4 regions of the Ureibacillus sp. MALMAid1270 genome follow, and region 2 is predicted to be linked to each of the others. Evidence: riboswitches for the same ligand, from Rfam matches in the RefSeq annotation. Region 2 holds a riboswitch; each other region holds the start of a gene.
The links. Region 2 has a riboswitch for S-adenosylmethionine ahead of ACOQFO_RS09840 (O-acetylhomoserine aminocarboxypropyltransferase/cysteine synthase family protein). Riboswitches for the same ligand answer to the same signal wherever they lie in the genome.

Region 1: linked by a shared signal. The riboswitch ahead of metK (methionine adenosyltransferase) and the one ahead of ACOQFO_RS09840 (O-acetylhomoserine aminocarboxypropyltransferase/cysteine synthase family protein) in region 2 are both predicted to bind S-adenosylmethionine.
Region 3: linked by a shared signal. The riboswitch ahead of ACOQFO_RS05330 (methionine ABC transporter ATP-binding protein) and the one ahead of ACOQFO_RS09840 (O-acetylhomoserine aminocarboxypropyltransferase/cysteine synthase family protein) in region 2 are both predicted to bind S-adenosylmethionine.
Region 4: linked by a shared signal. The riboswitch ahead of ACOQFO_RS10550 (bifunctional homocysteine S-methyltransferase/methylenetetrahydrofolate reductase) and the one ahead of ACOQFO_RS09840 (O-acetylhomoserine aminocarboxypropyltransferase/cysteine synthase family protein) in region 2 are both predicted to bind S-adenosylmethionine.

The regions. Positions count from the first base shown of each region.
Region 1 covers NZ_JBMIRP010000084.1:745-8,991, reverse strand. The annotation lists gene ACOQFO_RS11000 (metal ABC transporter solute-binding protein, Zn/Mn family) at 1-148, opposite strand, end outside; gene yidD (membrane protein insertion efficiency factor YidD) at 253-486, opposite strand; gene ACOQFO_RS10990 (hypothetical protein) at 483-647, opposite strand; gene ACOQFO_RS10985 (Dps family protein) at 818-1,258, shown strand; gene ACOQFO_RS10980 (transposase) at 1,342-1,659, shown strand; gene ACOQFO_RS10975 (NUDIX domain-containing protein) at 1,716-2,183, shown strand; gene ACOQFO_RS10970 (alpha/beta hydrolase family protein) at 2,167-2,988, shown strand; gene pckA (phosphoenolpyruvate carboxykinase (ATP)) at 3,081-4,667, opposite strand; SAM riboswitch class I at 4,868-4,995, shown strand; gene metK (methionine adenosyltransferase) at 5,316-6,518, shown strand; gene ACOQFO_RS10955 (hypothetical protein) at 6,564-7,109, opposite strand; gene ACOQFO_RS10950 (gamma carbonic anhydrase family protein) at 7,252-7,764, opposite strand; gene ACOQFO_RS10945 (alpha/beta hydrolase) at 7,889-8,247, shown strand, end outside.
Region 2 covers NZ_JBMIRP010000076.1:26,016-34,262, forward strand. The annotation lists gene ACOQFO_RS09800 (cation diffusion facilitator family transporter) at 1-325, opposite strand, end outside; gene ACOQFO_RS09805 (hypothetical protein) at 628-945, shown strand; gene ACOQFO_RS09810 (multidrug resistance efflux transporter family protein) at 1,093-2,040, opposite strand; gene pepT (peptidase T) at 2,168-3,394, opposite strand; gene ACOQFO_RS09820 (lysoplasmalogenase) at 3,436-4,080, opposite strand; gene ACOQFO_RS09825 (hypothetical protein) at 4,170-4,604, opposite strand; gene nfsA (oxygen-insensitive NADPH nitroreductase) at 4,717-5,454, opposite strand; gene ACOQFO_RS09835 (glycerol-3-phosphate acyltransferase) at 5,562-6,221, opposite strand; SAM riboswitch class I at 6,380-6,490, shown strand; gene ACOQFO_RS09840 (O-acetylhomoserine aminocarboxypropyltransferase/cysteine synthase family protein) at 6,605-7,906, shown strand.
Region 3 covers NZ_JBMIRP010000043.1:356-8,602, forward strand. The annotation lists gene ACOQFO_RS05310 (arsenate reductase family protein) at 1-319, shown strand, start outside; gene gcvH (glycine cleavage system protein GcvH) at 574-954, shown strand; gene ACOQFO_RS05320 (toprim domain-containing protein) at 1,104-1,445, shown strand; gene ACOQFO_RS05325 (thioredoxin family protein) at 1,632-1,934, shown strand; SAM riboswitch class I at 1,995-2,099, shown strand; gene ACOQFO_RS05330 (methionine ABC transporter ATP-binding protein) at 2,368-3,393, shown strand; gene ACOQFO_RS05335 (methionine ABC transporter permease) at 3,386-4,054, shown strand; gene ACOQFO_RS05340 (MetQ/NlpA family ABC transporter substrate-binding protein) at 4,123-5,001, shown strand; gene ACOQFO_RS05345 (LysR family transcriptional regulator) at 5,059-5,961, opposite strand; gene gltB (glutamate synthase large subunit) at 6,082-8,247, shown strand, end outside.
Region 4 covers NZ_JBMIRP010000080.1:5,439-13,685, reverse strand. The annotation lists gene ACOQFO_RS10575 (endonuclease Q family protein) at 1-190, shown strand, start outside; gene ACOQFO_RS10570 (alpha/beta hydrolase) at 386-1,132, opposite strand; gene ACOQFO_RS10565 (LysR family transcriptional regulator) at 1,328-2,233, shown strand; gene ACOQFO_RS10560 (tetratricopeptide repeat protein) at 2,285-3,160, shown strand; gene hemG (protoporphyrinogen oxidase) at 3,324-4,718, shown strand; SAM riboswitch class I at 4,799-4,900, shown strand; gene ACOQFO_RS10550 (bifunctional homocysteine S-methyltransferase/methylenetetrahydrofolate reductase) at 5,075-6,919, shown strand; gene metH (methionine synthase) at 6,912-8,247, shown strand, end outside.

The sequences.
Region 1 (8,247 bases), on a different contig from region 2:
TTCGCTCAGCAAAATAAGTTAGTGGATATACTGTTGTATATATATCAATTTTATTTGGAACGTTTTGTCCGTTAGATTCGGAACTAGAGCATGCAGTTATTAGAAGTGCCATAACTGTCAATGCAGTCATTAACATAAGTTTTTTCATGAGTGATTCACTCCATAAATAGTAATAATTACGATTTGTAAAATTCAACAAGAATTATCATAACGTAATATAGTTAAAAACACAATAAAAATAGCCTTCGAAATTTACTTTTTTTTCGAAGGCCATTCGTCTGGTACAGGATCAAAGCCGCCAGGGTGAAAGGGTTGGCATTTCAATATTCTTTTAATAGTTAAAAAAGCTCCCTTAATTGCACCGTGTTTCTGAAATGCTTCCAGTCCATATTGAGAACATGTTGGATGAAACCGACAACTTGGTGGTGTCATTGGTGATATATATTTACGATACAATTTAATCAGCCATATAAACGGGTATTTCACTTGTCATCCTTCTTTATATCAAAAGTATTTTGATGTGGTTTTGGATCAATTGTTTGTTCAAACATACCACGTTTCCGATACTTAATAAAGAATACCGCACCAATAATAATTAATAAATAGATGACTGCAACTAAAATAATGATAGCCAAAGTAATATCCAAAGTAACTCACTCTCCATTTATTCTAAATATATTATATCTTAAAAATAGAAAGAGTTCCTAAAGTATTATTGAACATTATGGTACGAATTTAAAGTTATAAATTAGATTATAAAGGAAATAGTAATTATGAAAGTTTCAATAATTTATTTCTATAAAAAGAGGTGCCAATAATGACAACAAACAAACTAAATACACAATTAAACGAACTGGTAGCAACTTGGTCCGTCCTTTATACAAAGTTACATAATTATCATTGGTACATTAAAGGCAAAGACTTTTTCACATTACATGCTAAGTTTGAGGAGCTTTATAATGAGGTTACTTTAAATTTAGACGAAGTAGCAGAGCGTATCTTAACTAAGGGTGGTAAACCTGTTGCTACATTAAAGGAGCACTTAGAACTCTCACATGTTCAGGAAGCATCGGGAAATGAAACATCAGAGGAAATGGTTCAAACTATTATTGATGATTTTAAAAAGGTAATGAAATTATTAAAGGAATCAATGAATCAAGCTGCAGAAGATGGAGATGAACGAACAGAGGATATGTTAAACGCAACCTATCAAAGCTTAGAAAAACATAATTGGATGTTAACGGCATATTTAGGATAAATTCAAAATAAGAGTGAGAAGAAATTCTTCACTGCTTTTCTAGTATAGTAACAATGTATGCTCCTCATACTTATGAAAAAGGAGTGTTAATTATCGAAACGAACCTTTATGTATCGGTAGCAAATAATTCTTATAGCTATGTACCACTTGGAGAACCATGTGAATTTAAATTGAAAATGTCTTCGGAAAAAGCACGTGTCTTTGAACACCTATTCCAACAGATTAACTCAATAGAATTCCATAATGCTGTACGAGCACATATACCTTATTTACAATATCACATGGATGAATCAAATCACGAGATCGACTATAGAATCATGAAAATTTATGCTCTTATTCATGAGTTTGGTGATGAAGAGACAAAGAAATTTGTGGAACAATTACCTTACTTTAATAACTGAGTGACAATAATCCCTTTACTAGCTTATTATTGAATTAATAGGAGTTGAGTAAAGGGATGTTTACATTTATAGATGAAAATGGGTGCAAAGTAGAATTATCTTTCAAGGAAAATCAATTTTCCATTCAACCAACACATGTTTTAGTATTAGTTAAATATAAAGAAAAATGGTTATGTGCCATAAATAAAAAACGTGGAGTTGAATTTCCTGGTGGAAAGCTTGAACATGGGGAAACTTTAGAACATGCAGCTATTAGGGAAGTTTATGAAGAGACATCTGTACATATTTCAGATTTAAAATGGTTTGCTGAATACTTAGTACATGGGGAGAATCCCTTCTGTAAAACAGTTTTTACTGGAAAAGTAGAAAGAATAGATTCGTTTGTAGAAGAACATGAAACGATTGGAATGGTTTGGCTATCAAATGAAGAATTGTTAAATCACCCGAATCTAAGCTTTTATATGCGCGATGAAGGGATGAAAAAGATATTACAGGAAGTGATGCAGCATGAAAGACAATGGTAGTATTGAAACGATTCGTAAATTTCCATCACCAAATCCAAATGTTGCCCTATTTGAAATAAGTTACTGGTCAGAGGGTTTATTAGTTAAAGGATTATTAGCAAAGCCAGTAAGAGAAGGAAATTACGAGGCTTTATTATATTTAAGAGGTGGATTGCAATTTGTTGGGGCTGTCAGACCTGCTAGAATAGCTCAGTTTGCTTCCCATGGATTTATTGTATTTGCCCCTTATTATCGCGGAAATCGCGGTGGACAAGGTCGTGACGAGTTTGCAGGAAGCGATCGATACGATGCAGTACATGGTGGAGCCGTCTTGAAGCAATTTTGCAATAAAGACAAAATTCACGTCTATGGTTTTTCTCGTGGGGGGTTAATGGCATTATGGACATCCATTTTACGTGATGATATTCATTCTGTTGTAGTTTGGGCAGGAGTATCGAATTTGTCCTCCATGTATATCGAAAGAGTGGATATGAGAAGAACATTAAAAAGAATAATCGGTGGTCCTCCTACAAAGTTTAAAGAACTATACGATGAAAGAACACCGCTATATAAAATAAATAAAATCAATGCTCCAGTTCTAATTATCCATGGTTTAGAAGATCGAAATGTAAGTATTGAACAAGCATATTATTTAGAAAATGCTTTAAAAAGGGAAAATAAAGAATACGAAACATGGTATTATCCAAGCTTACCTCATCATTATCCACCAAAAGAAAATAGAAAAACTGTAAAAGTCCTTTGTGAGTGGATGAAATCAAAATCGGCTAAATCGGTTACTGATATTAATACAATAGATGGGAATTAGATTAGTCAGCGCAAAATAAAAACATCAACTCGAAATTTTCCGAGTTGATGTTTTTTTATGATATATGTTAAAAAATGATTATGTCGATGTGATTATACTAAGGGTGCACCATTTTTCGCTATTTCATCAGATACATTACCAAATTTTTTAAAGTTTTCTTTAAATAAGTCTGCTAAAGTAGCTGCTTTTTGATCGTATGCGTCTTTATCTGACCATGCATCACGTGGAATTAATACTTCAGAAGGTACGCCTTCGATGCTTGTTGGAATGTGTAAACCAAATACTGGATCTTGGATTGTTTCTACATCATTTAATTTTCCATCGATTGCAGCACGAACCATTGTACGAGTGTAAGAAAGTTTCATACGATTTCCAACACCATACTCTCCACCAGTCCAACCAGTGTTAACTAAGAACACTTGTGCACCATGCTCATCAATTTTCTCACCTAACATTTCAGCATAGCGTGTTGCTGGTAGTGGTAGGAATGGAGAACCGAAGCATGTTGAGAATACTGGTTCTGGTTCTGTAACACCACGTTCTGTACCTGCTAACTTAGAAGTGAAACCACTTAAGAAGTGATACATTGCTTGCTCTTTTGTTAATTTACTGATTGGAGGTAAAACACCAAATGCATCAGCAGTTAAGAAGATAATTGTCTTAGGGTGACCCGCTACAGATGGAGTTACAATATTATCGATAAATTGAATTGGATAAGCTGCACGAGTATTTTCAGTTAATGAACCATCATCGTAATCTGGTTTACGAGTTTCTGGGTCAACAACAACATTTTCTAATACAGATCCAAAGCGAATGGCATTATAAATTTCTGGCTCTTTTTCAGCAGAAAGGTTAATTGTTTTTGCATAGCAGCCACCTTCGATGTTGAATACACCGTTATCAGACCAACCGTGTTCGTCATCTCCGATAAGTTTGCGATTTGCATCTGCAGATAAAGTTGTTTTACCTGTACCAGAAAGACCGAAGAACAATGCTACGTCGCCAGCTTCGCCAACGTTTGCTGAACAGTGCATTGAAAGGATACCTTGTTCTGGTAATAAGTAGTTCATAATACCGAAGATTGATTTTTTCATCTCACCAGCATATTCAGTACCACCGATTAAAATGATTTTCTTTTCAAATGATACAATGATAAATGCTTCAGAATTTGTACCATCAACAGCAGGATCTGCTTTAAATGATGGAGCAGAGATGATTGTAAATTCTGAGTTATGAGAAGCAAGTTCTTCTTCAGTTGGACGGATGAATAATTGATGACAGAATAAGTTATGCCAAGCAAATTCGTTTACAACTTGAATTGGAAGCTGTGATTCTTTGTCAGCACCTGCAAAGCCTTTGAATACATAAAGTTCATCTTTTTCTTTTAAATATTTTAATACCTTAATATAAAGGTTATCAAACACTTCAGCAGAAATTGGTTGATTTACTTTACCCCAGTCAATTTTGTCTTTTGTGCTCTCTTCTTCAACAGTAAATTTATCTTTAGGAGAACGTCCAGTATATTTACCCGTTTGCGCTACAATAGCACCGTCAACTGTTAAAATTGCTTCACCACGTTTTGTTGATGTTTCTACTAATTGAGGTACTGATAATTGTGTTTTTACATTTTCACCCTTTAATAATTCCTTCAGTTCATTTGCAATTTCTACTGAATTCATCGATTAAATACCATCCTTTTTTCGTAATGTTCCCGTATTTTGGGAGGTTTTTATATAATTTCAAAAATAGTATAACACATTGGATTGAATAATCTATACTAATCCATAAAAAAATTGTTACATTTAAATGTAATTACAGGTCAAGAAAAATTAATTGACAAAGAACGCTAATTTTCGTACCATTTACAATTGAACGGATACTCTTATCCCGAGCTGGTGGAGGGTCAAGGCCCTGTGAAACCCGGCAACCTGCTATTACTATTTCTATAGTAAATAATAGCGATGGTGCCAACCTGATGCAAGGGAAAATTCCCTTGAACGATAAGAGTGAAAGGTATTTAAGTTGTAATTCCTTTTGCTCATGTAAAGTACGTGAGTAAGGAATTTTTTTTTGTATAAAATAAAAATGAGCAAATGCTAATGTACATAACATGCTCCTGCGATTACTGATCGCAAAATGCTTTTGTGGCAAAGCTTAGTGTACAACATTATAATGGCTTAAATAATTACTTCCTATTTATATCCTTTCAATTCCTCGTGTTAAAAAAAGCAACATAGCTTGGAGTTTTTTTATAAAAAACTTAACATGGGTAATGAGTACCGTATCAAAATAAGAAACTTTTTCGCTTCTTACTTAGGAGGACATATATGACAAATCGTCGACTGTTTACATCAGAAAGCGTAACAGAAGGGCATCCAGATAAAATCTGTGACCAAATTTCAGATGCCATTTTAGATGCAATTATATCAGAGGATCCAAATGCTCGTGTAGCATGTGAAACTACTGTAACAACTGGCTTAGTTTTAGTTGCAGGAGAAATTACAACTTCTACATATGTAGATATTCAAAGTGTTGTTCGTAATACAGTAGCAGAAATAGGGTATACACGCGGTAAATATGGTTTTGATGCTGAAAATCTAGCAGTATTAACTGCTATTGGTGAACAATCACCTGATATTGCACAAGGTGTCAATCAAGCCCTTGAAGCAAGAGAAGGCTCTATGTCAGATGAAGATATCGAAGCAATTGGAGCAGGTGACCAAGGTTTAATGTTCGGTTATGCTTGTAATGAAACTCCAGAACTTATGCCATTACCAATCAGCCTTGCTCACAAATTAGCACGTCGTTTGACAGAAGTTCGTAAAACAAATGAACTTTCATATTTACGCCCAGACGGAAAAACTCAAGTAACTGTAGAATATGGTGAAAACAATCAACCTGTTCGTGTTGATACAATTGTTATTTCTACACAACATGATGAAGATGTATCATTAGAACAAATTCAATCTGATTTAAAAGAAAAAGTAATTTCTCAAGTAGTACCAACTGAACTAATTGATGAAAATACTAAATATTTCATTAACCCAACTGGTCGTTTCGTAATTGGTGGACCTAAAGGTGATGCTGGATTAACAGGTAGAAAAATCATAGTTGATACTTATGGGGGATATGCACGTCACGGAGGAGGAGCATTCTCTGGTAAAGATCCAACAAAAGTTGACCGTTCTGCTGCTTATGCTGCAAGATATGTTGCTAAAAATATCGTTGCCTCAGGTCTTGCGGATCGTGCTGAAGTTCAATTAGCATATGCAATCGGTGTTGCACGCCCAGTTTCTATTTCTGTAGATACTTTTGGTACTGGTAAAGTAGAAGAAAGTAAACTTGTAGAATGGGTAAGTGAACTATTTGATTTACGTCCAGCAGGCATTATTAAAATGCTTGACTTACGTAGACCAATTTATAAACAAACAGCAGCTTATGGTCACTTCGGAAGAAACGATCTAGATGTTCCGTGGGAAAACACAGATATTGCTGAACAATTAAAAGAAAAAGCAAAATTATATCTATAATATTTTAGATATATAAAAACAGGTGGATGATTATCCACCTGTTTTTTAATATTCTTCATATGAAGCTTCTAAAGTCATAATTTTATCCTCAATTTTAGTAGTGATTTCATTTGAAAAATTACTCGTGATGATTAGCTCAAAAGTCTCTCCATCATGAAATTCGAAAATATATTTTTCTACATATTCCTCAGTTGGTAACTCATGATACACTTTCGAAAATTTCGACCATTCATAACTTTCAGATGTACCAAATAACGGTTTATATACAATGAAATCCTCATCAAAATAGATAGAATATTGAATCCCAACAAAGTTGACATAAATAATAATGACAAAACCTAAAAGACTGACCAAGATTTTAATGAAAACTCTTTTGAAATAATGTGTTGAAAGTAAAACAATAATGATGATCATCAATGAAATGAAATACAAAATAAAGTTTTTACCATATGATATAAATGCAATTGAATTTTCTCTGTTAAATAAAAAGAAGGAAATAATTTCTGGGATAATAAATACAAGGAAAATTGAAATAGCAATCAATGGAATAAAAATGGTCCATTTATTACTATCTTTCTTTAATAATGGCATGGTCAGTATTCCTCTCATTCTCAGAATAAACTATTTATACCATTATATTAATGGTGATTCTACAATATTTCTGTTGGAAAAAATATAAGAAGAGGTAGTTTGAAGGAATAATTTACAATACTACCTCTTAAATTTATTCCGCTTATTTTAATAGAGATTTATAATATTGTCCTTTTTCAACATACTCACGAATAATACGGTCCATGTCCTCACGATCTTCAGTAGTTATTTCACGTACAACTTTAGCAGGTCTTCCCATTGCAAGTGTATTTGGTGGGATTTTCTTACCAGGTGGTACTAAACTCCCAGCCCCTATAAATGCTCCTTCACCGATTTCGGCTCCATCAAGTATGATAGACCCCATACCGATTAACGCGCGCTTTCGAATAATACAACTATGTAATGTTACTTGGTGGCCGACTGTTACTTCATCTTCAATAATTAGAGGGTTATTTGGACTTTGGTGTAAACAGCTTAAATCTTGTATACTACAACGCTTCCCAATAATAGTTGGAGCAACATCACCACGGATTACCGTATTAAACCAGATAGAGGTTTCTGCCCCAATCGTCACATCACCAGTAATAATGGCATGATCAGCAATAAAAACAGTAGGGTCTATATTAGGATTTTTATCTTTATACGGGTAAATCATCGAAAAACTCCTCATTTCAAAGTAGAATTGTATTATAATCCTATCAAATACATTGTAAAAAAGAAAATAGAAGGTAATAATGCCCATATTTAGAAATGATTATATGGGTAGGAGGAAAGTAGTAATGTGGAAATGGGAAGCTGAAGGGCAACCAAAAGCTGTTGTTGTCATTGTACATAGTGCATTTGAACATCATCGTTGGTATGCCTGGTTAATAGAAAAATTAAGAGTAGATGGGTGTCACGTCGTAATGGGTGATCTACCTGGACACGGAGAAGAGTCAAAATATACAAGAATACATGACGAAACGTTAAATGAATATATCAATTATATCCATGGAATGATGCAGAGTGCATTAACTTATGAACTACCGGTATATTTGATTGGTCATGGATTGGGGGGCACATTAGCTGTCCAATATTTAAAAAAACATAAGGTAGAATGCGCGGGAATTATTCTAAGTTCACCATGGTTTGCTTTACA
Region 2 (8,247 bases):
TTGGTGTAATCATGCGGTTAATTGCTTCAAAAATAATGTATAGCGGTACCAATATAAGTGTCAGACCGTTGATAAATGCTGCGATTGGTTCAAATCGTTTATATCCAAATGTTTTTTTCTTCGTGGAAGCTCTTGTCGCAATGACAGCAGCAACTAAAGAAAGGATTAGCGATATGGCATCCGAACTCATATGAATACCGTCTCCGATAATCATTAAAGATCCAGAAATAAAACCATAAATAATTTCTAGTAAAGCGAAAAATAAAGTTAAAGAGGCTGCTATTATTAATAGTTTTTTATTATTATTTGTTGTATTTGAACTCATAGAATCAACTCCATTAAGAATTGTTATATACATCATACACCTAGATTAGAATTATTACAATATATAATTGAGAATTTTTATTTCTAATTGAGAATGATAATTGTGTTCAATTAGCTACAAAATAAGGATTTCATTTTAAATGAGAATCATTATTATTTATAATCATTTTAAACAATTAAAAGAGCGAAATTATTAGTAATAATGGGTTTTATTTATAGGGATTAGATTAATAGATATTAATTTTGGTAATACTGTAAGCAGCACAAATCTATTCTATAAATATGAATTTAAAGGAGCTAATTATGGAGAAATCAAAAGTACTAGAAATGTTGTCAGTTTTTAGTAAATACGAAAAGGGACATGTAAAGTTATATCTCCTATATAGTGACAAAAATATTGTATTGAACGAATTTGTTAAACCAGCTAAAACAAAACAGGAAGCAAAATCAATACATGATGCTTATACACGCTTAATGTTAGAAAAAGAATACGGGATTTACTTTACGGTTCAATATTTAGCAAAAGCTTTTAATATCGATTCGAAAGGGAAAAGTGTCGATGATTTTATGAAGTTAGTTCATCAAAAAGTGAAAGAAATAGAAAGAAAAATGATCGTATGAAGCAAATAAAACAAAGAGTAAAAGATTGGGGCAAAATAATAGTTGGTATTTTTGAAAATATAAAAGCACTAATCTTTCTAGCAAAAGTTAACTAGAACTGATTAGTGCTCCTAAAGTTGTGGAGGGGGCAGTATGATAGACTGCCACTCAATTTAGTTTAACTGCGCGGTTTGCCAAAAAAGTATGATAACTGTGTAATAACATACCAATTACAATGATCGCAATTCCTATTAACGCCATCGAATCAGGTAGTGGAATGCTTAGTAAAAGCATTTCTCCAATGATCACAAATAATACTTCTGTTGATTGTGTTGCTTCAACGGCTGCCAATTTTCCTTGGTCTTCTCGAACTCGGTCAGTCGCTACGAAAAATAGTACTGTTGCAATAACACCAGAGCTTAGTGCAACAATTAATGACTGAAAGATTTGACTTACGGAAGGGAGTCCAACCGTAAATAGTGCAATGATTGCTAATACAATCCATGTTGGTAATGAGGCAATAGTCATTCCTAATACTCTTTGAAATGTATCAAGTCTACCACTAACAACCTCCATCATTTTTCGATTTCCAAGAGGATATGCAAATGCTGCAATGATAACAGGAAGAATTCCGAGTAGTAATGTCTCAATCGTAACAGATTGCGCTTGAGGTATTTGAATTAATATAATTCCTACTAAAATAACACAAGAGATTAATAGTGATAGGATAGGAATCTTTTGTCTAATGGTTTGGTTTCCTATTTTAATAACGAACAATGGAGCAAGTAATATACCTGCGACAATTGTAAATTGCCATGTACCAGAAATAATCCATCCTGGTCCGAATGAAGCGGCAAAAGTAAGCGGTGCATAAAACAAAACAAACCCTACAAAACTCCAAAGCAGCCATTTGGATGGTTGACTTTTCATTTCATTCGCAAGAGGTTTCCAACCCTTCCGTAAATACACCATGCCAATCAAAAAAGGAAGCATAAAAAAATATCTTAGTGAGGCACTCCATAACCAGCTACCACCATCTAAATCCATTGAACGATTTAATATAAAAGTTACAGCAAAGAAAAGAGCTGCCAAAATTCCAAGTGCTATTTCTTTCAATCTATTAACCTACTTTCATATGAATAGTACATATTTGAGTAATTGATTAGGGTTCGCAATATTCAGAAAAGAGTGATGAAAAATGAAGCGAAGCAAGATCTTAGGTAGTCTTACTTCGCTTAGTTAATTAATTTTGAGCTTCAAACAGTTGAACGATTTCTAAAATTACTTTCGTTGCTTGTTCCATTGTTTCAGCCGATACATACTCAAATTTACCATGCATGTTTTCCCCGCCAGCAAAAATGTTAGGTGTAGGTAATCCCATATAAGATAATTGGGAACCATCAGTACCACCACGAACCGGTTCGATAACAGGTGTGATATTTAAGTTTTCCATCGCTTTTTTAGCAATTTCAACAATTTCAAATACAGGTTCAATTTTTTCACGCATGTTGTAATATTGATCTTCGATTACAACAGTAATTGCGTCTTCGCCATATGCTTCTTTTAATTTTTTCTCAACCGCTAACATATGCGCTTTCTTAGCTTCGAATTTTTCACGGTCATGATCACGGATAATATAAGAAAGTTTTGCTTCCTCTATATGACCATTGAAATTCATTAGATGAATAAAACCTTCATAGCCTTCTGTTTTTTCAGGTACTTCATTTTTTGGCATTTCATTTTGGAATTGAATCGCTAGTGTAATCGCATTTACCATTTTATCTTTAGCTGAACCAGGGTGAACGCTTGTTCCGCGAGTTGTTACTTTAGCACCAGCAGCATTAAAGCTTTCATACTGTAATTCACCAAGTGGACCGCCGTCTAATGTATAGGCAAAATCAGCACCGAACTTTTCAACATCAAACTTATGAGGTCCACGTCCGATTTCCTCGTCCGGAGTGAATGCAACACGAATTTTGCCGTGTTTAATCTCAGGATGTTCCACTAAATATTGCATTGCTGTCATGATTTCTGCAATCCCAGCTTTGTCGTCAGCACCTAAAAGGGTATTTCCATCAGTTGTAATTAACGTTTGACCAACGTAATTTTTTAAATTAGGGAAGTAATTTGGTGACATAACTAACCCATTTAGAAGTTGGATGTCCCCACCATCATAATTGTCGATTCGTTGCGGGTTTACATTTGTTCCTGAGAAGTCAGGTGATGTATCAACGTGTGCTAAAAAGCCTAGTGTTGGAACTTGTTTATCTGTGTTTGCCGGTAATGTAGCAAATAAGTAGCCATTTTCATCTAAGCTAATTTCTGATAAACCGATTGTTTCTAACTCTTCCTTCAATAAATTTAATAAATCAAATTGTTTTTGAGTAGAAGGTGTTGTAGTACTTTCAGGGTTAGATGTTGTATCTACTTTTGCATAACGTACTAAACGTTCAATGACTTGTTCTTTCAATGGTAAGTCCTCCTTGAATTGGAAATAGATTATATCTACTGCTATTGTACACCTTTACTTTTAATTGCTGAATAATTATCTATACTTAAAGCGATAAATATTTGAGCACAGTAGTAGGTGGACATGATTAGTTGATGTGAATAATCAACTGATAATACAAATTTGTTAATAGCTAGAACTGAATCTGAAATGATAAAAAGACATGCACCAATTATTGCGAGTTTGGACTTTGTTCTAAATGCTGTCCAGCCCATTGTTAATATAACAGTAATATAACAGAAAACAGCTATTGCCATAACGATGTTGCCTGTTTGAATTACGACACTTAATATGATGAATGCCATTACAATACCATAAGTAACTAAAAGAATCTTAGCGATCGATGGTACTTTTTGCTCGTTAGTAGAAAGAAACGCTCGAATATAAAATAGATGTCCAATTAAAAAGCTAATTAAACCAAAGATGAACCATTGAATCGTATAGTCTCCTATTGCACAGAAAATGAGAGCAATGAGTACGAATGTTTTATAGGTTTTTGCAAGGTTATTAGATAAAAACGCTATTAATAGTACGAGAATCATAGGAATCAATTTAAACACTATTTTTATAGGGTCTGAAATAAAAGAATCAAAGAACACATAATAAATACTGGTTATTAAAAATAAAATGATGAATACATTTTTCAATTGAATCCCTCCTAAAAAAGTAAATACTAGTATGTATGAATTTAAAGGTAGTGCTATTTGGACATAAAATAAGAACCAGACACTCCTTATTATCGGGCTGTCTGGTTCTTATGTGAATCAATATAATCAAGCATTTTTTGCTTTCTAAGTTGTATATGCTCTATTTTAAACGCATCAAGTTGAAAAAACTTCTCTTTTAGTTCTTTAAAAGCAGATCTTTCGCATATAAATCGGCTATCTGATTCTTGTTCCAATATATAATCTAAATGAAAAATTTGAAGCATTGCTACTTCAGGGCTTTCCAAGTTATATGCAAATTTAACATTCCATACAGAAGTATAAGAAATAAATTGATTAATATATTCAGTAACTAGTCGATAGCTCTGTTTATTAACTTGATCCTCAAGTTTTTTATGAATTTCAGCTAGTGCTAAATTGATAGCAGCAATAGAACGATAAAAATGTCGAATATGCTTGATCTGAATCTGTTCTATCGACTTAACGGCATGTCTATCTGTTATCAAAACTATCATCCCTTCAATTGAGGAGTTACTACCTATTATTGTAGCGAAAAAGTAAGTAATCTTTCGAACCATTTTAATAAATAGGACAATTGAAGGGGATTGGTTTATTCTATTATTTCCATGTAAAGCCTTTTGATGCTAGGAACTCTTTAATGTGTGGTCTTCTTTGTTTAAGTAAGAAATCGGCCATTTGCTTTGTCCAATTTGCCATTTTCTGATTTGAACTACGGGTAGCATAATAGCTCTCCATAGTGCTATCGTAGTCATCTAATAATGAGTCATATTTCTCTATATCATAAGAGTTTTCGTGTAAAACAGCTTCTACTGGAAGTCTTGGTTTTGTTTCATTGCGTTTAGTAGGTGTTCCAATAGTCATTGCGAATAATGGGAATACGTACTCTGGCAAATCAAATAATTCGCTAATTTCTGCTGGGTTATTACGTGCGCCACCAATATAACAGATACCGTAACCATGTGACTCTGCAGCGATGACAAAGTTTTGTGCAAAGATCGCTACATCCGCAATGCCGACCATAACGTTTTCTGCAGAATCTACAACAATATCAACACCTTGTTTTTTTCCAGCAATCTGAAGTCGTTTAAAATCTACGCAGAATAAAAATGAAGCACCTGCAGTTGTAAATTGAAATTCATTTTTTGAAAGTTCTCCAAGCTTCGCCTTCTTTTCTTCGTCTGTTACCCAAATAATGCTATAAGCTTGTACAAAATGAGAACTTGCAGCCATTTGTGCGGTTTTTACTAATTCGATAACCGTTTCTTTTGAAATTAGCTCACCTGTATATTTACGAACTGATGAGTGACTTTGTAAAAGTTTTGTTACTTCGTTCACATTGCTTCTCCCCTTTAAGTAATTATTTGCCCCTTTTATAGTAAAGCCAAAAGGAAATATACTTTCAAAGGTAATATTAGTTGATTTTTAGTTTATTGGCAAAATAATCAATTGGGTAGATTTGTCCTAAAACTAGATTTTTCGGATTCCTTCTTATAGAGTACTGACATTTTTGGTTCAGTACCATTGCGAATACGTTGAATATTTTCGATGTGTAAGTATAATGCAATTAATAGTAAACTAATTGAAATAACTTTCGGCCAAATAGAATGTTCTGTGAAAGAAACGGCAATTAAGATAAAGTACAGTTGGAAAACGCCAATGATTAGGTAATTTGATAAAAATGCAAAAATGAAGAATGTTAAAATAGCTAGTAATCCTAGTTGCCAATTAATCATTATTAATAAACCAATTACTGATGCAGTTCCTTTACCTCCATTAAAATTCATATAAAAAGGGAAGTTATGACCAATGATTACAGCTGCACCTGTAATATATAGAAGTAAAGAAATTTCATCTGCTGTAAATTCATAAATATTTAAAAAGTAACGTACAAGTATGATGGTAGAGATCATTTTCCCAATATCAACAATGACAACTAAAATGCCATATTTCCAACCAAGTGAAATCACTGCATTCGTTGCTCCGGCGTTTTTAGAGCCAGTCTCTTTTAAATTAACCCCGGTTAGTGACTTTGCTAGATTTGAGCCGAGAATACATCCCATTAAGTAACCGACAATCAACACTAATAATGATGCGATTACCATCTAATGAACCCCTTTCATATTAAAGTCTTAGTTATATTATACTAGATTCATATAATACGGATTAAAATAAAAAATGTTTCGAATTTTTTAAAATTATTGTTGACAGAGTGGATTACTATGGATTATAGTAAGTCTAACGATGGAACATGAATCAAATACTCTTATCCAGAGTGGCGGAGGGACTAGGCCCTATGATGCCCGGCAACCGGCGTGATTTTTACGCAAAGGTGCTAATTCCTACAGATTCGTCGGGATCTGAAAGATAAGGGGAGGAAAACTTGCTCATTTGCAACCCTCTTCTTAGCGAAGAGGGTTTTTTTGTTTTCCAAAGACCTCCTCGTAAATACCGATTATCCATCGAATACCATTTAGGAGGAAGAAACATGTCAGAATTACGTCCGGAAACATTATTATTACATGGTGGTCAAAAACCAGACCCTGTAACAGGAGCAATTGCAGTGCCAATTTATCGAACAACGGCTTATGCATTTGAGAACACAGAACACGCACGTTCATTATTCGCTTTACAAACAGCAGGAAATATTTATTCTCGTATTATGAATCCAACTGTTGATGTATTTGAAAAACGCGTTGCCCTATTAGAAGGAGGGGCATCTGCAGTGGCAGTATCATCAGGGATGGCTGCAATTGCATTCTCTATTTTAAATATTGCTGGAGCTGGAGACGAAATCGTAGCAGCTGGTTCATTATACGGAGGTACTTACAACTTATTTGCAAATACATTACCTCGTTATGGCATTAAAACAGTATTTGTCGATGAAAGAGATCCAGAAAACTTCCGTGCGGCAATTACAGAAAATACAAAAGCAATTTTTGCAGAAACAATTGGAAATCCAAGTTTGAATGTATTAGATATTGAAGCAGTAGCAACAATTGCACATGAAAATGGACTACCTTTACTTATCGATAACACATTCCCATCTCCATACGGTTCAAACCCAATTGAATTTGGTGCAGATGTTGTAATCCATTCAGCAACTAAATGGATTGGTGGACATGGAACTACAATCGGTGGAATCGTGGTTGATGCAGGTAAATTCGACTGGACGCAAGGACGTTTCCCTGGATTTACTGAGCCAGATGAATCTTACCACGGATTACGTTATGGTATTGATACTGCAGCAGCAGCTTTTGCAACGAAATTCCGAGTTCAATTATTACGAGACTTCGGACCAACATTAAGTGCAGATTCAGCATTTAACTTCTTACAAGGTTTAGAAACGCTTCATTTGCGTTATACAAAACACGGAGAAAACACGTTAAAAGTAGCTGAATACTTAGAAAACCACCCATTCGTGGAATATGTAAATTATCCAGGAAAAGAAAACTTCCCAACACATGATCTTGCTAAGAAATATTTGAAAAATGGTTTTGGTTCAATTCTTACATTTGGTATCAAAGGTGGACGTGAAGCTGGCGCTAAATTAATTGATAATGTTCAATTATTCTCCCACGTTGCAAACGTAGGTGATGCAAAATCGTTAATTATTCATCCTGCTTCTACAACTCACCAACAATTATCTGCTGAAGAGTTAAAAATTGCTGGTGTTAGTGAAGAACTTATTCGTCTATCAATCGGTTTAGAGTCGGTGGAAGATATTATTGACGACTTAGAACAAGCTTTAACAAAAGCTGTTACAGAAGAAACTGTTACAAACGCATAATTGGGTAATTGATAATGAAGTTTAGAGGTAAACTTATGAATAACGAAATTCCATCATCATTTCGTGAGAATCTCGAAATTCATACTTACCGAAAGCCATTCATTGGGCGACAACTTCATAACTGATCGATTGGACTAGAAGGATTACTTAAATTGAATTATCAGTTTCGATCATCATTTCGTGAGAAGCTTGAAAATTCATACTTACCACAAGCCATTCATTGGGCGTTAAAAAATTAGGGATCACTTCAATTAGGAACGATACTGTTACTGCTAATAATAAAACTACCATTTTAAATACAAATTTTATCGTAGAAATAGTAGCGGCCAAATATATCTAAT
Region 3 (8,247 bases), on a different contig from region 2:
TTGTAGAGCGGCACAAAAGTGGTTAGAAAAGAATGGTATAAAATACGAAACGATCCATATTGTGGAAGAAACACCATCTAAGGAACAGCTGGAGACGTTGTGGAAAAATAGTGGTTTTCCTTTAAAAAAATTTTTCAATACGTCTGGGCTAAAGTATAAAAGCTTAGGGTTAAAGGACAAATTAAGTACAATGTCAGAAGACGAACAATTAGAATTACTTGCTTCAGATGGTATGTTAATTAAAAGACCAATCGTAACAGATGGAAAAAAGGTAACACTAGGATTTAATGAAACAGAATTTGAAGAGACATGGAAATGACACATTAACCTACCTTGTATTTAACTGAAAATTGTGGCAAACTTAAGTTGAATATCATTCAGTAAAAGTCACCTGCTTATTAAGTGGATAGATGAATGCCGATGATTAAATTTCGGGTACAATACTCGACTAAATGAGATGCCTCCGGCGGTTGCCACAGATTTTGAAAGAATATTATCGATCTTCATCGATGAAATCTGGAAAAAATACGCCAAGGCGCATTTAAACTTACTACATATTGTTGGAGGGGTATTATGAGCACACCAAAAGATTTACGTTACTCAAAAGAACATGAATGGGTAAAACTAGAAGATGGTAAAGCACGTATCGGAATTACACATTTTGCACAATCTGAATTAGGCGATATCGTTTTCGTAGAACTTCCACAAGTGGGTGACGAACTTCAATTTAACCAACCATTTGGTAGCGTAGAATCAGTTAAAACAGTATCTGAATTATATGCACCAGTATCAGGTAAAGTAATTGAAGTTAACTCTGAGTTAGAAGATAGCCCTGAGTTAGTTAATGAATCACCATATGAACAAGCTTGGATGGTTGTTGTTGAAGTAACTAACGCTTCAGAAGTTGATGAATTATTAACTCCAGAACAATACGAAGAATTGATTGCAGAATAAGAATTAAAACGCCAGGTTAATTGAACTGGCGTTTTTTTAAAATCACAATATAATATATAAAACATCTTAATTCCTATATCGGGCAGCCAATCTCTTTGTAATCAGCGGATTTTATTTCATATGTATTTACAATTCGTGAGGTGAGCAATATGACTGTTGAAAAGTGTATTATTGTTGAAGGCCGTTCAGATATGCTAAAATTAGCCCCTATTTTATCAGAAGATGTACAAATTGTTTGCACAAATGGGACAATTAGTGAAGATGCACTGTTGGAACTAATTGAACCATATGAGAAGTGTAAATTATATACATTCTTTGATGCTGATAAATCTGGAGAAAGACTTAGAAATCTAACAAAGAGAATTTACTCAGAAGCAGTTCATTTATTGATCCCTAGAAGTTACATGGAAGTCGCGAATGTCCCGAGTAAATTGTTAGCACAAAGATTAAGGGAAGCTCGATTCTCTGTGCATAAACGGTATCTAGTTTAATGAGGATGAAGTGCATAATACATCTCGTAAAGGCGCACAAATTAAAAAACAATACTTTTCGGAGATTTTTTCCGATGGTGGTTATTAATACCCAGGGTGGTGCAAAATTCGTATAAGCGAATTTTGCGCCACCCTTTCGTATTTTTGTTATAATAAAAAATACGAGTAAAGTATAGGATGAGTGCCATGGAAGAATGGAATCAACAACAATGGAAAAAAGTGATGCAAGATCATGAGCTAGCTGCCTTTTATTTATATACACCAATGTGTGGTACATGTGCAGTTGCCTCCAAAATGATGGAAGTGATTAAGAACGTCATCACAGATGTCCCAATCGGTAAAGCAAACATCAATTTTCTAGAGGATTTGGCTATGGAACATCAGATTGAAAGTGTTCCATGCCTGTTAATAAGTCGTGACGGAATTGTTACAGAAAAAGTTTATGCTTTTCAGTCTGTTCAAAATATTTATGAAAAGTTAAAAAAATAGATTGACGTGTATAAATATCCATGATAAAGTAACTTTCATAATAAATAAAACGAACGACAACTCTTATAAAGAGCGGCGGAGGGAAGTGCCCTATGAAGCCCGGCAACCATCACTGTGTGAAAAGGTGCCAAGTCACTCAAAGTTTCTAACTTTGATAGATAAGAGAAGGATCATGATTTTTCATTGTGTAATCAAACCCTTCTACTTATTGATGTAGAAGGGTTTTTATTTTAAATAATTCGTTCAACTTCAAGTTAGTGAAGTATGAAAATCATATAAAAAAAGAGTGATGATTGAATCAATAACATCACAGGTACCCTAATGTTGTTAATTGTTAGTAAGTCGATATGAATAATGGTAGTTTCATATTTGGTTACAAATAATGCACACGGGAAACGCTACATATAACGCGTCTAGTTAAAGGAGATCAATCATGATTGAGTTGAAAAATATAGAAAAACTATATAAAACGGACAATGGCGTAATCACTGCTGTGAAAGATGTGAACCTTACTATTAAACAAGGAGAAATCTTCGGGATTATCGGTTACAGTGGTGCAGGTAAAAGTACGTTAATTCGTCTGTTAAATGGTTTAGAAAAGCCATCAAGTGGAACAGTTGTTGTGAATGGTCAAGAGATTTCATCAATCTCGGGCAATAAATTAAGAGCTGCTCGTCAAAAAATAAGTATGATCTTCCAACACTTTAATCTTCTTTGGTCAAGAACAGTTGAAGAGAATATCTCTTTTCCTTTAGAGATTGCTGGGGTGAAAAAGGAAGATCGTGCAAAACGAGTAAAAGAGTTAATTGACTTAGTTGGTTTGTCAGGAAGAGAAAAATCCTTCCCATCTCAATTATCTGGAGGACAAAAGCAACGTGTTGGTATTGCAAGAGCACTAGCAAATAATCCTGAAGTTTTACTTTGTGATGAAGCGACAAGTGCGCTGGATCCAGAAACGACAGATCAAATTTTAGAGCTATTGCTCGATATTAATAAGCGCATAGGGCTAACAATCGTCTTAATTACCCATGAGATGCATGTTATTCGTAAGATTTGTCACCGTGTTGCCGTAATGGAAGCCGGCCAAATTGTAGAACAGGGTGAAGTATTACAAGTGTTCCAAAACCCACAAGCGCCAATTACGAAAAACTTCGTTATGCAAGTTTCAGGTAAAAAAGAAGCTAAAGTTTCGATTGAACAAATACTTACAAATTATTCTACAGGTAAAATTGTTAAGTTATCGTTTATCGGAAATAAATCCGAACAACCGATTATTTCACATCTAATAAAAGAATTTGATGTGGAAGTAAATATAGTACATGGAAGCATATCACAAACTGCAAAAGGTCCTTTAGGAACACTAATTATCCAAATAGACGGTACAGATTCGAAAGTAGAAGAGGCATTGAAACATTTAGATTCAATTGATATTCAAACGGAGGTGATTGATCGTGCTTAGTCAATTATTTCCGAACGTAAGATGGGATAAAATGTGGGAAGCTACATATGAAACCATTTATATGACTTCAATTTCTACTGTAGTTACATTTGTTTTAGGTTTAGCCATTGGGGTTTTATTGTTTTTAACAAGTCCACATCAACTTTGGGCAAATCGGTTAGTGAACTTTATTACTGGCTCATTGGTCAATATATTCCGTTCCATTCCGTTTATCATATTAATTATTTTACTTATTCCGTTTACGAAGTTTTTACTTGGAACTATGCGCGGAACGAATGCGGCTTTACCCGCTTTAATTATTGGGGCTGCTCCATTCTATGCGCGAATGGTACTTATCGCACTTCGTGAAATTGATAAAGGTGTAATTGAAGCAGCAAAATCAATGGGTGCAAAAACTTCCACGATCATTTGGAAGGTGCTAATCCCTGAATCACTTCCAGCACTTCTATCAGGAATTACGGTTACTGCAGTTGCACTTGTAGGTTATACAGCAATGGCTGGTGTCATTGGTGCAGGTGGATTAGGTAACCTAGCTTTCATTGATGGGTTCCAACGTAGTCGTGATGACGTAGCCTTAATGGCAACTATTGTTATTTTAATTATCGTATTTATCATCCAGTTTATCGGTGACTTCTTAACTTCTAAAACCGATAAGAGATAAGTAAACTTGATGTCCTTGGCAAAAGCCAATCACATAAAAAAACAACATATATGAGGGAGAAAAATAAAATGAAAAAACTATTATCATTTTTAATTTTATCTTTAGTTGTAGCTGTACTTACTGCTTGCGGTTCAGCAGAAAAAACTGAAGATACAAACAACAATGCAAGTGAAGGTACAACAAAACAAACTGAATCAACAGAAACTACTGAAACAACAAAATTAGTTGTAGGTGCTTCAAACGGTTTACATGATTTAATCTTAGAACAAGCTCAACCAATTTTAGCTGAAGAAGGTATTGAATTAGAAATCGTACCTTACCAAGACTATGTATTACCTAACGAACACTTAGAGTCTGGCGATTTAGATGCAAACTATTTCCAACACATTCCTTACTTAGAAGATGAAATTGCTCAAAAAGGTTATGATTTTGTAAATGCTGGTGGTATTCACGTTGAACCAATCGGTATTTATTCTCAAGATTATGCTTCACTAGATGAGTTACCAGATGGTGCAACAATCATTATTTCAAACTCTGTAACTGACCAAGGTCGTATTTTATCTTTACTAGAAGTAGAAGGTTTAATTAAATTAGATCCAAACGTAGAAAAAACTGTTGCTACAGTTGACGATATCATTGAAAACCCAAAAAATTTAGTAATCGATAACAGCTCTGCTCCAGAAATGTTAGTTACTTATTACGAAGAAGGCGAAGGGGATGCAGTTGTAATCAACTCTAACTTCGCAATCGATGCTGGTATTAACCCAATCGAAGACTCAATCGCAATTGAAGGTTCTGAATCTAAATACGTAAACGTAATTGCTGTACGTTCAGAAGATAAAGATAATCCAGCAATTAAAAAATTAGTTGAAGTTCTACACACTAAAGAAATTCAAGACTTCATCATTAACGAGTGGAAAGGCGCAGTAGTACCTGTAGCTGAATAATCACTATATAATAGGAAGAAACTCTTGGGAATTATCCCAAGAGTTTCCTTTTTTTTATTATCTAAATTGAGTTAAACGAGAGAAAAAGTTACTAACAAAATTTAAAAATACTTGTTCAGATGGGGCCAATTCACGGTTTATAGGGTATACAACTCCTACTGTGCGAGTAATTTGGGGATTTTCTATTGGTACTCTTACTGTGAATCTTGGAATTGTATCGTTAATAGAACTATCTGGTAGAAGTGTTATACCAATGCCTGCTGCCACAAGCCCTTTTAACGCATCTAAATCTTCCCCTTCAGAAGTAACATTCGGTAAAAAACCTGCAGATTTACAAGCGTCGTATGCTACTTTATGTAATATAAATCCTTCAGGGAATAATACAAAGTTCTCATTTCTTAAATCCGATAAGTTTAAACTTTCTCTCTTAGATAAAGGGTGGTTAGCGGGTAATAATGCATGGATACTCTCACTAAATAAAATATTTGTATCAATTACTTCATCTTTTGGAGGTACCGGTCCTAAAAATGCTAGATTTAACTCGCGATTTTTTACTGCATCGATTAAATAACGATAGGATCCTTGTCGTAAGTGAAATGAAACATCTGGGTATTCCTTTTTAAAAGCCGATATAACTGTTGGTAATACATAGCTTGCTAAGCTCGTAGGGAATCCAATCTTAATCGATCCTTTCGCGGGGTCAAGATATTCTTCCACTTGTTTTGCTGCATTATCAATTGCCTTTAATGCAGTAATACAATGTTCTAAAAATACTTTACCAATCGGAGTCAGTTTTACATTTCGACCGATTCGTTCGAAAAGTGGTGTTCCTAATTCATCTTCTAAGTTTGCAATTTGTCTACTAACTGCAGACTGAGCAACATGAAGATGTTCTGCAGCCTCTGAAATATGTTCTCTTTCCGCAACTTCTACAAAGTAACGTAATTGACGTAATTCCAATAATCTCACCCCATTCATCTAAAAAGTAGATGGATTTCATTTAAACTATATATTGTTAATATTAATTTAAAAACAATACAATGTAAATACGCTAATTTAGGGCATTTGGGGGGAACTAAGATGACTTTTCATAAATTACCAAACGCACAAGGCTTGTATTCACCGGATTTTGAGCATGATGCTTGTGGAATTGGGTTCTATGCAAATATTAAAGGTAAAGCTTCACATGATATTGTGAAAAAGGGCTTAGAAATGTTATGTCGGTTAGACCACCGTGCTGGTCGTGGTGGTGACGGAAAAACGGGTGATGGGGCTGGTTTAATGGTACAGATTCCCCATGGTTTTTATAAATTGAATTGTCCCGAACTAAATTTACCGAGTAAAGGTGAATATGGTGTTGGACAATTATTCTTTACAGAAAACGAACTAGAAAGACAAAAAATTGAGAGTACAATCAATAAATTAATTGAACAAGAAGGACAAAAATTAATTGGATGGCGTACTGTACCGACAAACAAGGAACTTTTAAGTGAATCAGCTAAAAGTACTGCACCAGTAGTTCGACAAGTTTTTATCCAAGCAAACAATGTAAAAGATATTAAAGAGTTTGAAAGAAAACTTTATTTAATTCGAAAACAAGCTGAGTTTTGGGCTAATGATAATGAGTTGAAATTTTATTGTCCAAGTATGTCAAGTCAAACGATGGTTTACAAAGGACTGTTAACACCAGAAGAAGTAAGTGAATTTTACATTGATCTTCAAGATGAAAGCTTTGTCTCAGCTTTTGCCATTGTTCACTCTCGTTATTCAACGAATACATTCCCAAGTTGGGAACGTGCTCATCCAAATCGTTATATTGTTCACAATGGTGAAATTAACACACTTCGTGGCAATGTAAACTGGATGAAAGCTCGCGAACAACGTTTTGTTTCAGAGGCGTTTGGTGAAGACCTACAAAAATTGTTACCAATCATTGATCAGTCTGGTTCAGATTCATCAATGTTAGACAATGCATTTGAATTTTTCGTGTTAGCTGGTAGAACACCGGCACATACAGCAATGATGCTTATTCCAGAGCCATGGACTGAGAACCCGCATATAACGGATGAGAAAAAAGCGTTTTATGAATTCCATGCATATTTAATGGAGCCATGGGATGGTCCAACAGCTATTTGTTTTACAGATGGTAAACAGATTGGATCTATACTAGATCGAAACGGGCTACGTCCAGCACGTTACTATGTCACTAAAGATGATATGATCGTATTTTCATCAGAAGTTGGTGTAGTAGATATTGAAGAAGATAACGTTTTGTATAAGGAACGTTTAAGTCCAGGACGTATGCTACTGATTGATTTAGAGAAAGGGAAAATCATTTCAGATGAAGAGCTAAAAAGCGAAATGGCTAACATGGAGCCATATTCTGATTGGCTGAATGATAATAAATTCACACTTCAAGATGCTAGTGAAGAGAAATTTAAACTGGATGAATTAACTACAAGACAAAAAATCTTTGGTTATACATTTGAGGATATTCATAAATACATTATTCCGATTGCTTCAAGTGGAAAAGATCCAATTGGTTCAATGGGTAATGATACACCATTAGCTGTATTATCAGATCGTCCACAATCTTTATTTAATTACTTTAAACAGCTATTTGCTCAAGTGACGAATCCACCAATTGATTCAATCCGTGAGCATATTGTAACGTCAACAATGACGCTGTTAGGGGCTGAAGGAAACTTACTTCATCCATCAGCAGAGAATGCTAAACGAATCTTTTTAAATACTCCAATTTTAACAAATAGTGAGTGCGAGAAAATAATTGAAATTCAAGATTCACATTTCCAAAGTGCAGTAATCTCTCTAGAGTTTTCGGAAGATTTGGAAAGCAACCTAGATAGAATTATTAATGAAGCTGAAAGAGCTATTAATAACGGTAAAACTATCATTATCTTAACGGATATGTTTGAGAATTTAGAAAGTCCGACAATACCTATATTACTTGCAGCAAGTGCATTACATCAGCATTTAGTTCGAACTGGTAAACGTACTTTAGTAAGCATCATTGCCAATAGTGGTGAAGTACGTGAAGTACATCATTTTGCTAGTTTAATAGGCTTTGGTGTGGATGCGATTAATCCATACTTAGCTTACGCAACAATTGCTGAGTCCATTGAAAATGGACATTTAAACCTAAGTTATGATGAAGCTGTTAAGAAATATCGTAAAGGTATAGCAGATGGCGTAGTTAAAGTCATGTCTAAAATGGGAATCTCCACT
Region 4 (8,247 bases), on a different contig from region 2:
GATTGGACCTAAAATGATTGAGCGGTTATTGAGTATCTTCGGAACTGAAATGAATATATTGCATACTGTTACACGCGAAGAATTAGAACAGTACTTACCACAAAAAATCGCCAAATTAATTGACCAAGCACGTAAAGGGGAGTTAACGATCGATGTTGGTGGGGCTGGAAAATATGGAAAGGTTCATTAAATAATAAAAAATTTGGGTAAAAATTAAACAAGCTACATTTTAAGACGGGGAATCTTAAAAGTAGCTTGTTTATAGGGATGTAATGCCACAAAGGACATTTAATTTATAGCAAATTGGGGAATTTGCTAGGGGATACAATAATAATGTTGCCAATAATGAAATATTTTAATCAGAAAATTAAAAATTTATCGATAATTAGTCATTCCATTTTAAACTTTCGAAGAAACGGTATACTTCTTCAAATACAAGTTCCTTTTCTTTATCGAGAGTTAAAATATGACCTGAATTGATAAAACTTTTAACTGATTTAATACGAGATTTTACCGAATTATATATTAAATCTGCACTTTCGCAGTAATAATCATCATCATTTAGTCCACGTAAAATATGAACTGGAGTTTGAATCGTGTCTAATTTTGAACTTGTATCATTAATAATTCCTTGCAAATAAGTAAGGGATGGCATACGTACATATTGAGCAACCTGAGTTGGACTATCATTTTGCTCATCATAAGTACCAGAAAGTTTTTTATATTTAATCGTATAATCTACGATACGGTTTTGAAGGCTATCTACACTTTTTGCAATAGCAGGTGCACTCATAGCCACAATTGCTTTTGTTGGACGTTCTTCGCCAAGTCTTAGTGAGAATATTCCACCAAGAGATACACCAGCAACCGCAATTTCGTCATAACCTAAGCTACGGAGATAATCGTAACCTTCAACAGCACTATTCCACCATTCCATTGGATCTGTATTAATAAGTGTTTCAGGATCTCCACCGTGTCCTTTATATAAAGGTGCGTGTACAGTGTAATTACGTTCCGATAAATAACGACCTAAGCGTTTAACGTCATTCGTATTGCCAGTAAAACCATGAAGTAATAGAACTGCACGTTTGCCAGCTTCTATCGTAAATGGTTTTGGCGGGATGATTTTCATTTTTAATAACTCCTTTTAATGTAAATATTTTGTGTCAAAGAAATGAAAGTTAATAAAAAATAGTTGTTTTTTATTTAAAAATTTGATATGCAAACCTGATGTTAAAGCTTATTATAGTAGTAACCTTACATAAATACAATTTATTATTTTTATCATATTGATTCCAAAATGTTATTGGTTGAGGGGGTTTGTGAGGTGGAAATTCAACAGCTAGAATATTTTAAAATTGTTGCTGAAATGCAGCATATGACCCATGCCGCTGAACGTCTGAGTATCTCTCAGCCAGCATTGAGTAAGTCTATTTCAAATATTGAACAAGAATTAGGTGTTCCTTTGTTTGATCGACAAGGAAGATCGATTATTTTAAATCGTTATGGAAAACTCTTCTTAGAAAGCGTTGACATTATATTAGATGAGTTTAGTAAAGCGAAAGAGGAAATAAGTGAACTTATAAAACCTGGATTTGGTGAAGTTTCCTTTGGATTTATCCACACATTAGGAATGTCCGTAGTGCCTACTTTAATGGCACATATTCCTGAAAAGTATCCAAATATGAAATTTACCTTAACTCAAAGCGCCTCCTATAATTTATTAAAAGGACTAGAAGAAGGAAATATTGATTTATGTTTATCTCAAAAAATTCAGTCAAAAATAATGGATATACAGTGGGTTGAACTATGGAGTGAAGAGCTATTTGTAATTGTGCCAAATACCCATCGTTTTGCTAGTCGGGAATCCATTAAGCTGAAAGAGATTAAAGACGAAAACTTTATCTCCATCAAGCGCGGAAATGCTTTGAGGAAAATTGTAGATGAGTTTTTAGAAAAGGCTGGGATAACAGCTAATACAACATTTGCAGGGGAAGAAATGCATACAGTAGCCGGTTTCGTAGGAGCTGGATTAGGTGTATCGTTAATCCCTGATATAAAAGGTTTAAATGAATACAATGTTACAAAGATACGTGTAACGGAACCGATTTGTGAAAGAAAAATCGGTGTTTCTTGGGCAAAAGGTCGTTATTTATCGCCCGCTGCAACACAATTTAAAAATTATTTAGTGGAATATTATACAGGTGAAAGTCCTGTAGAAAAATGGAAATAAACTTTTAACAAAAACGTCAAGCCTATTAAAACCTATAAAGGTGTGTGTTTTTTGTACGCAAATAAAGAATTATTCATACAACTACTACAAGATTCAAATTGTACTTTAAATGACTTACAACTAGATGATGTAATTACTCAATACGATCTAGCTAAAAGTGGAAATGAAGAAGCCATGTTAATAGTTGCTCGAATTTATAAAGAGATAAAAAAATACGATGGTTATTTGTTTTGGTTACAAAGTGCTGCTGCGAAGGGAAATACAGAAGCTCAGTACTTACTAGCTAATTGTTATATTGATGGTGAAATCATGGAAGAAGATTACGATGAAGCCTTTAAGCTATATCAAAAAGCAGCTGAAAATGGCCATCCAGATGCCGCGAATAACTTAGCAGATATGTACTTTAATGGAGAAAGCGTTGAAATCGATGAAATTGAGGCAATTAAATGGTTTACATTTGCCGCAGAACATAATGTAACAGAAGCGATGTTCACATTAGGAATGATTTACGAACAGGGAATTGGCGTCGAAGAAGATGAAGACAAAGCATTTGATTATTATTTACAAGCAGCTAAACTAGGAGATGTAGAAGCGCAATACCGACTTGGTACAATTTATCTTGATGGAGACTTAGGTAAAGATCGAGATGTCGGCAAAGCGATCAGTTGGTTTAAAAAAGCGGCTAGTCAGTATAAAGTAGATTCGCTATTTAATCTTGGATATATTTATGAAAATGGAATTGAAGTGAAACGGAATGGTAAGTTGGCACTTACATTTTATAAACAAGCTTCACTGCTAGGCGACTTACAATCAAAAATTAGTATTGCTAGGATATATGAAAAGGGAATTGATGTGAAGAAAAATCCCGAAAAGGCTAAAAAGTGGAGACAACGTGCTGATCAACAAATGAGAACGATCGAAGAATAACTCACGAGTAAAATCGGGAGTTATTTTTTTGTAAAATATTTAATTTCTATAAGTAGTATTTACAAATTACGGCTAAGATTTACTAAATTTGTGACAGAACTCACATTTGTTCATGTGGAAAAAGTTTATACTATAGGTACAAATAACTCGAGGAGATGTAAATATGAAAACAATTGCAGTAATTGGTGGAGGAATTACGGGGTTAACTACAATGTATTACCTAAATAAACAATTAAAAGAAGAAAATATAGAAGCACGATTAGTATTAGTTGAACGCAATTCATATTTAGGTGGAAAAATGCATTCCGCTTATGAAAAGGGTTACATAATGGAAACAGGTGCTGATTCAATGGTTGCACGTCACCCGGCAGTTTTAACATTAGTTCGTGATTTAAATTTCGAAGATCAACTTGTATATAACGAGACAGGTATTTCTTATATTCACACAAATAACGAACTTCATGCGATACCACCAGGCTCAACCTTCGGAATACCAATGAGTGTAGATTCTTTAATGGCGAGTACATTAATTTCAGAAGAAGGAAAGAAACGTGTTCTACAAGACGAAGAAATTCCAAACCCAGGATTTACAAAAGAAAGCTCTATCGGTGAGTTTCTAGAATATTTTTTAGGTGAAGAAATTGTTCGGAAACAAATTGCGCCAGTTCTTTCAGGTGTTTACTCAGGAAACTTATACGAGTTATCACTGAATTCAACACTACCTTATTTAGTCGACTATAAAAATGAGTATGGAAGCATTATGAAAGGCTTTGAAGCAAACCGTGCAAAGTTTGAAAGCAGTTCAAATAAAAAATTTGTTTCTTTTAAAAGAGGATTATCTCAATTGATTATTCATTTAGAAGAGGCGCTACCAGAAGTAGAAATTTATAAAAATAGAGAAACGAAAAATATTAAAAAGACAAATAGCGGATATGAAGTAGCCTTTTCAAATGGTGAAACTTTACAAGCTGACGTAGTCGTATTGGCTTTACCAAATCAAGTAGTACAAACTTTGCTAGATGATGCAGAACTAGATCAATACTTAGGAAAGTTTACAAACGCTTCGGCAATTACAATCTATTTAGGATTTGACCTACCAGATTCTGTTCTTCCTGCTGATGGTACAGGATGTATTGTTTCTCATAATAGTGATTTAGTTTGTGACGCATCTACATGGACGAGCCGAAAATGGAAACATACATCATCAGATGGAAAGCTACTTGTTCGACTATTCTATAAAAGTTCAAATCCAAAATATAAAGAAATTGTTCAAATGACAGAAGACGAGCTTATAAAAGTCGCCCTTCAAGACGTTAAATTAAGTATAAATGTAGAGGATGTACCAGTTGTAGCAAATGTTACAAAATGGATTAACCAAATGCCAAGATATGATTTAGCGCACAATGAAGCACTACAAAATGTTTTAAGCCAAGTCGAGTGCAAATACCCTAACCTATTGTTAGCAGGATGTTCTTATTTTGGTGTTGGAATTGGTGCATGTATTGATAATGGTAAAACAACTGCTAAAAAGATTATGACGAGTCTAAAAGCTGAATAATCAATTAATTAATTTTGAAAAAAAGTTGAAGTTTTTAGAATTTTAAGTTAAAATTTAATCTATTACAATAATAAATACGATTCTTATCAAGAGAAGCAGAGGGACTGGCCCGATGATGCTTCAGCAACCAACATTTAAGATGTAAGGTGCTAAATCCAGCGGTCGAACCCGATAGATAAGAAGGAATTTCACATTTGTTATGTCAAGCCTTCTATTCTAGTAGAAGGCTTTTATTTATACCGGTGAAACCGTCCGTAAGACCCCCAGCTAGATAAAACCATGATGATTAGTTGGGAGTCAACGGACGCTAACATCCCGATTAAATTTTTACTTTATACAATTAAGGAGTCAAATATATGAAACTAAAAGAAGCGTTAAAATCAAGAGTACTAACTGCTGATGGAGCAATGGGAACGCTATTATACTCCTACGGTTTAGATTATTGTCATGAAGAGATGAATCTTGTACGACCAGAACTGATTGAAAAGATTCATAGTGAATATATAGCGGCTGGAGCAGACATTATCCAAACAAATACCTATGGAGCAAATGCAATTAAACTTGCTCGTTATGGACTTGAATCTAAAGTCGTTGAAATAAATGAAGCTGCCATTCGTTTAGCTAAAAATGCTGCTAAACCAGGCGGTCAGTTTGTAGTAGGTTCAATCGGTGGGATTCGTGGTGTCAGAAAAAATGATACAACTTTAGAAGAGATTTTATCTGCTGTTAAAGAGCAAGCCGAGGTTTTAATTAAAGGTGAAATTGACGGCCTTTTACTTGAAACTTACTATGATTTTGAAGAACTAACGGCAACTTTAAAATTACTAAGAGGTTTAACAGATCTTCCTATCATTGCCCAAGTGTCAATGCAAGAAGTGGGTGTTTTAAGTAACGGGCTAACATTGAATGAGGCTTTTACTGAACTTGAGAAACTAGGGGCAGATCTAGTTGGTGTTAACTGTAAGTTAGGTCCATACCATACAATTCAAGCATTAGAAACGGTGGAACTTCCAGAACAAGCGTATATATCTGCTTATCCAAACGCTTCTTTATTAGATTTAGATGAAGGACGTGTAATCTACGAATCTGAAGTGGATTATTTTGCTCGTGCAGCACTTGAATTATCAAAACAAGGTGTGCGACTAATTGGTGGTTGCTGTGGAACTACACCGAAACATATTGAAGCTGTTAAAAAGAAATTGGCCAATTTAAAACCAATTGAAAAGAAATTAGCAAAACCAAGAAAAGAAATTTTAATTAGCGAACCAGAGCCAACAAACACAGAGCCTCTTCATGAAAAAGTAAAACGTGAACGCTCGGTAATTGTTGAGCTAGATACGCCTAGACATTTGGAAGTGGACGCTTTTGTTGAAGGTGCGAAAGTTTTATATGATAACGGTGCTGATTTAATCATGATGGCGGATAACTCTCTCGCTTCTCCTAGAGTAAGTAACATTGCAATGGGTGCGATTTTAAAACAACATGGAATCCGTTCAATGCCACATATTACTTGCCGTGATCGCAATTTAATTGGTTTGCAATCACATTTAATGGGGCTAAATGCACTTGGTCTTCATGATATTTTAGCTGTAACTGGCGACCCAACAAAAGTGGGTGACTTCCCAGGTGCTACAAGCGTATATGATGTTTCGTCTATGGAGTTAATTGCACTTATTAAACAGTTAAATGAAGGAATTTCTTTTTCTGGTAAGGCGCTTCGTAAAAAAGCTAACTTCTCAGTTGCAGCTGCCTTTAACCCGAATGTACGTGTATTGGACCGTGCTGTAAGTCGATTAGAAAAGAAAATCGAACATGGTGCTGATTACTTTATCTCTCAACCTGTCTATTCAAAAGAAAAAATCGTAGAAATTTATGAAGCTACAAAGCAACTTGCAGCACCAATCTATATCGGAATCATGCCACTTACAAGCTTTAGAAGTGCAGAATTTTTACACCATGAAGTACCGGGTATTAAGTTGTCTGACGAAGTTCTAGAGAGAATGAAGTCATGTGATGGCGATAAAGATCGTGAAGCTGAAGAAGGGCTTGCAATTGCAAAAGAATTACTTGATACAGCAACACAATATTTCAATGGAATTTATTTAATTACACCATTTTTACGTTATGAACTAACTAGGGAACTAATGGATTATATAAAACAACTCGATGAAGAGACTAAAGGAGTTATGGCAAATGGTTAACCATCTGATAGAAAAACAACTGGATAAACGCATATTAATTATCGATGGTGCAATGGGAACCATGCTACAACGCGAAAATCTAACAGCTGAAGATTTTGGTGGAGAAGCGTTAGATGGCTGTAATGAAAATTTAGTTATTACACGTCCAGATGTAGTGACAAAAATACACCGTGAATATTTAAAAGCAGGTGCAGACATTATTTGTACAAATACGTTTGGCGGCACTCCACTCGTTTTAAATGAATATGGATTAGGTCATAAAGCAGAAGAGATTAATAAACTCGCTGTTCAACTTGCAAAAGCAGCTGCAGAGGAATTTACTACAGAAGAATGGCCACGTTTTGTTGCGGGTGCAATCGGACCAACAACGAAAACATTATCGGTTACTGGTGGTATTACCTTTGATGAGCTGACAGAAAATTTTTATGTTCAGGCGAAAGCGTTAATTGAGGGCGGAGCAGATCTATTATTACTTGAAACAAGCCAAGATATGTTGAATGTAAAAGCTGCTACAATCGGTGTTAACCGTGCATTTGACGAAACGGGAGTAAAATTACCAGTAATGGTTTCAGCAACAATTGAACCAATGGGTACAACTCTTGCAGGTCAAACAATTGAAGCATTTTATATCTCAATTGAACATATCAAACCATTATCTGTTGGGCTAAACTGTGCAACTGGTCCAGAATTTATGACGGACCACATTCGTTCTTTATCTGAATTATCAACAAGTTATGTAAGTTGTTATCCTAATGCCGGCTTACCAGATGAAGAAGGACATTACCATGAATCACCTGATTCTTTATCGAAAAAATTGCGCGGTTTTGCTGAAAAAGGATGGTTGAATATTGTTGGGGGCTGCTGTGGAACAACACCAGATCATATAGCGGCGATTCGTGGAGCGGTTGATGGATATGCACCAAGAGCAAGAAAAGAGCAAACGCATGGTCATGTCGTTTCAGGTATTGAACCTCTTCAATATGATGATTCAATGAGACCTTTATTTATCGGGGAACGTACGAATGTTATCGGTTCTCGTAAGTTTAAGCAATTAATCATTGATGGGAAATTTGAAGAAGCAGCAGAAATTGCTAGAGCCCAAGTGAAAAATGGTGCTCACGTAATCGATATTTGTTTAGCAAATCCTGACCGTGACGAGCTAGAAGACATGAAAAACTTCATGCAAGAAGTTGTAAAGAAAGTAAAAGTTCCATTAGTAATCGATTCTACAGACGACAAAGTAATCGAGGAAGCATTAAAGTACTCCCAAGGGAAAGCAATTATTAACTCGATCAACTTAGAAGATGGTGAAGAACGATTTGATGCTG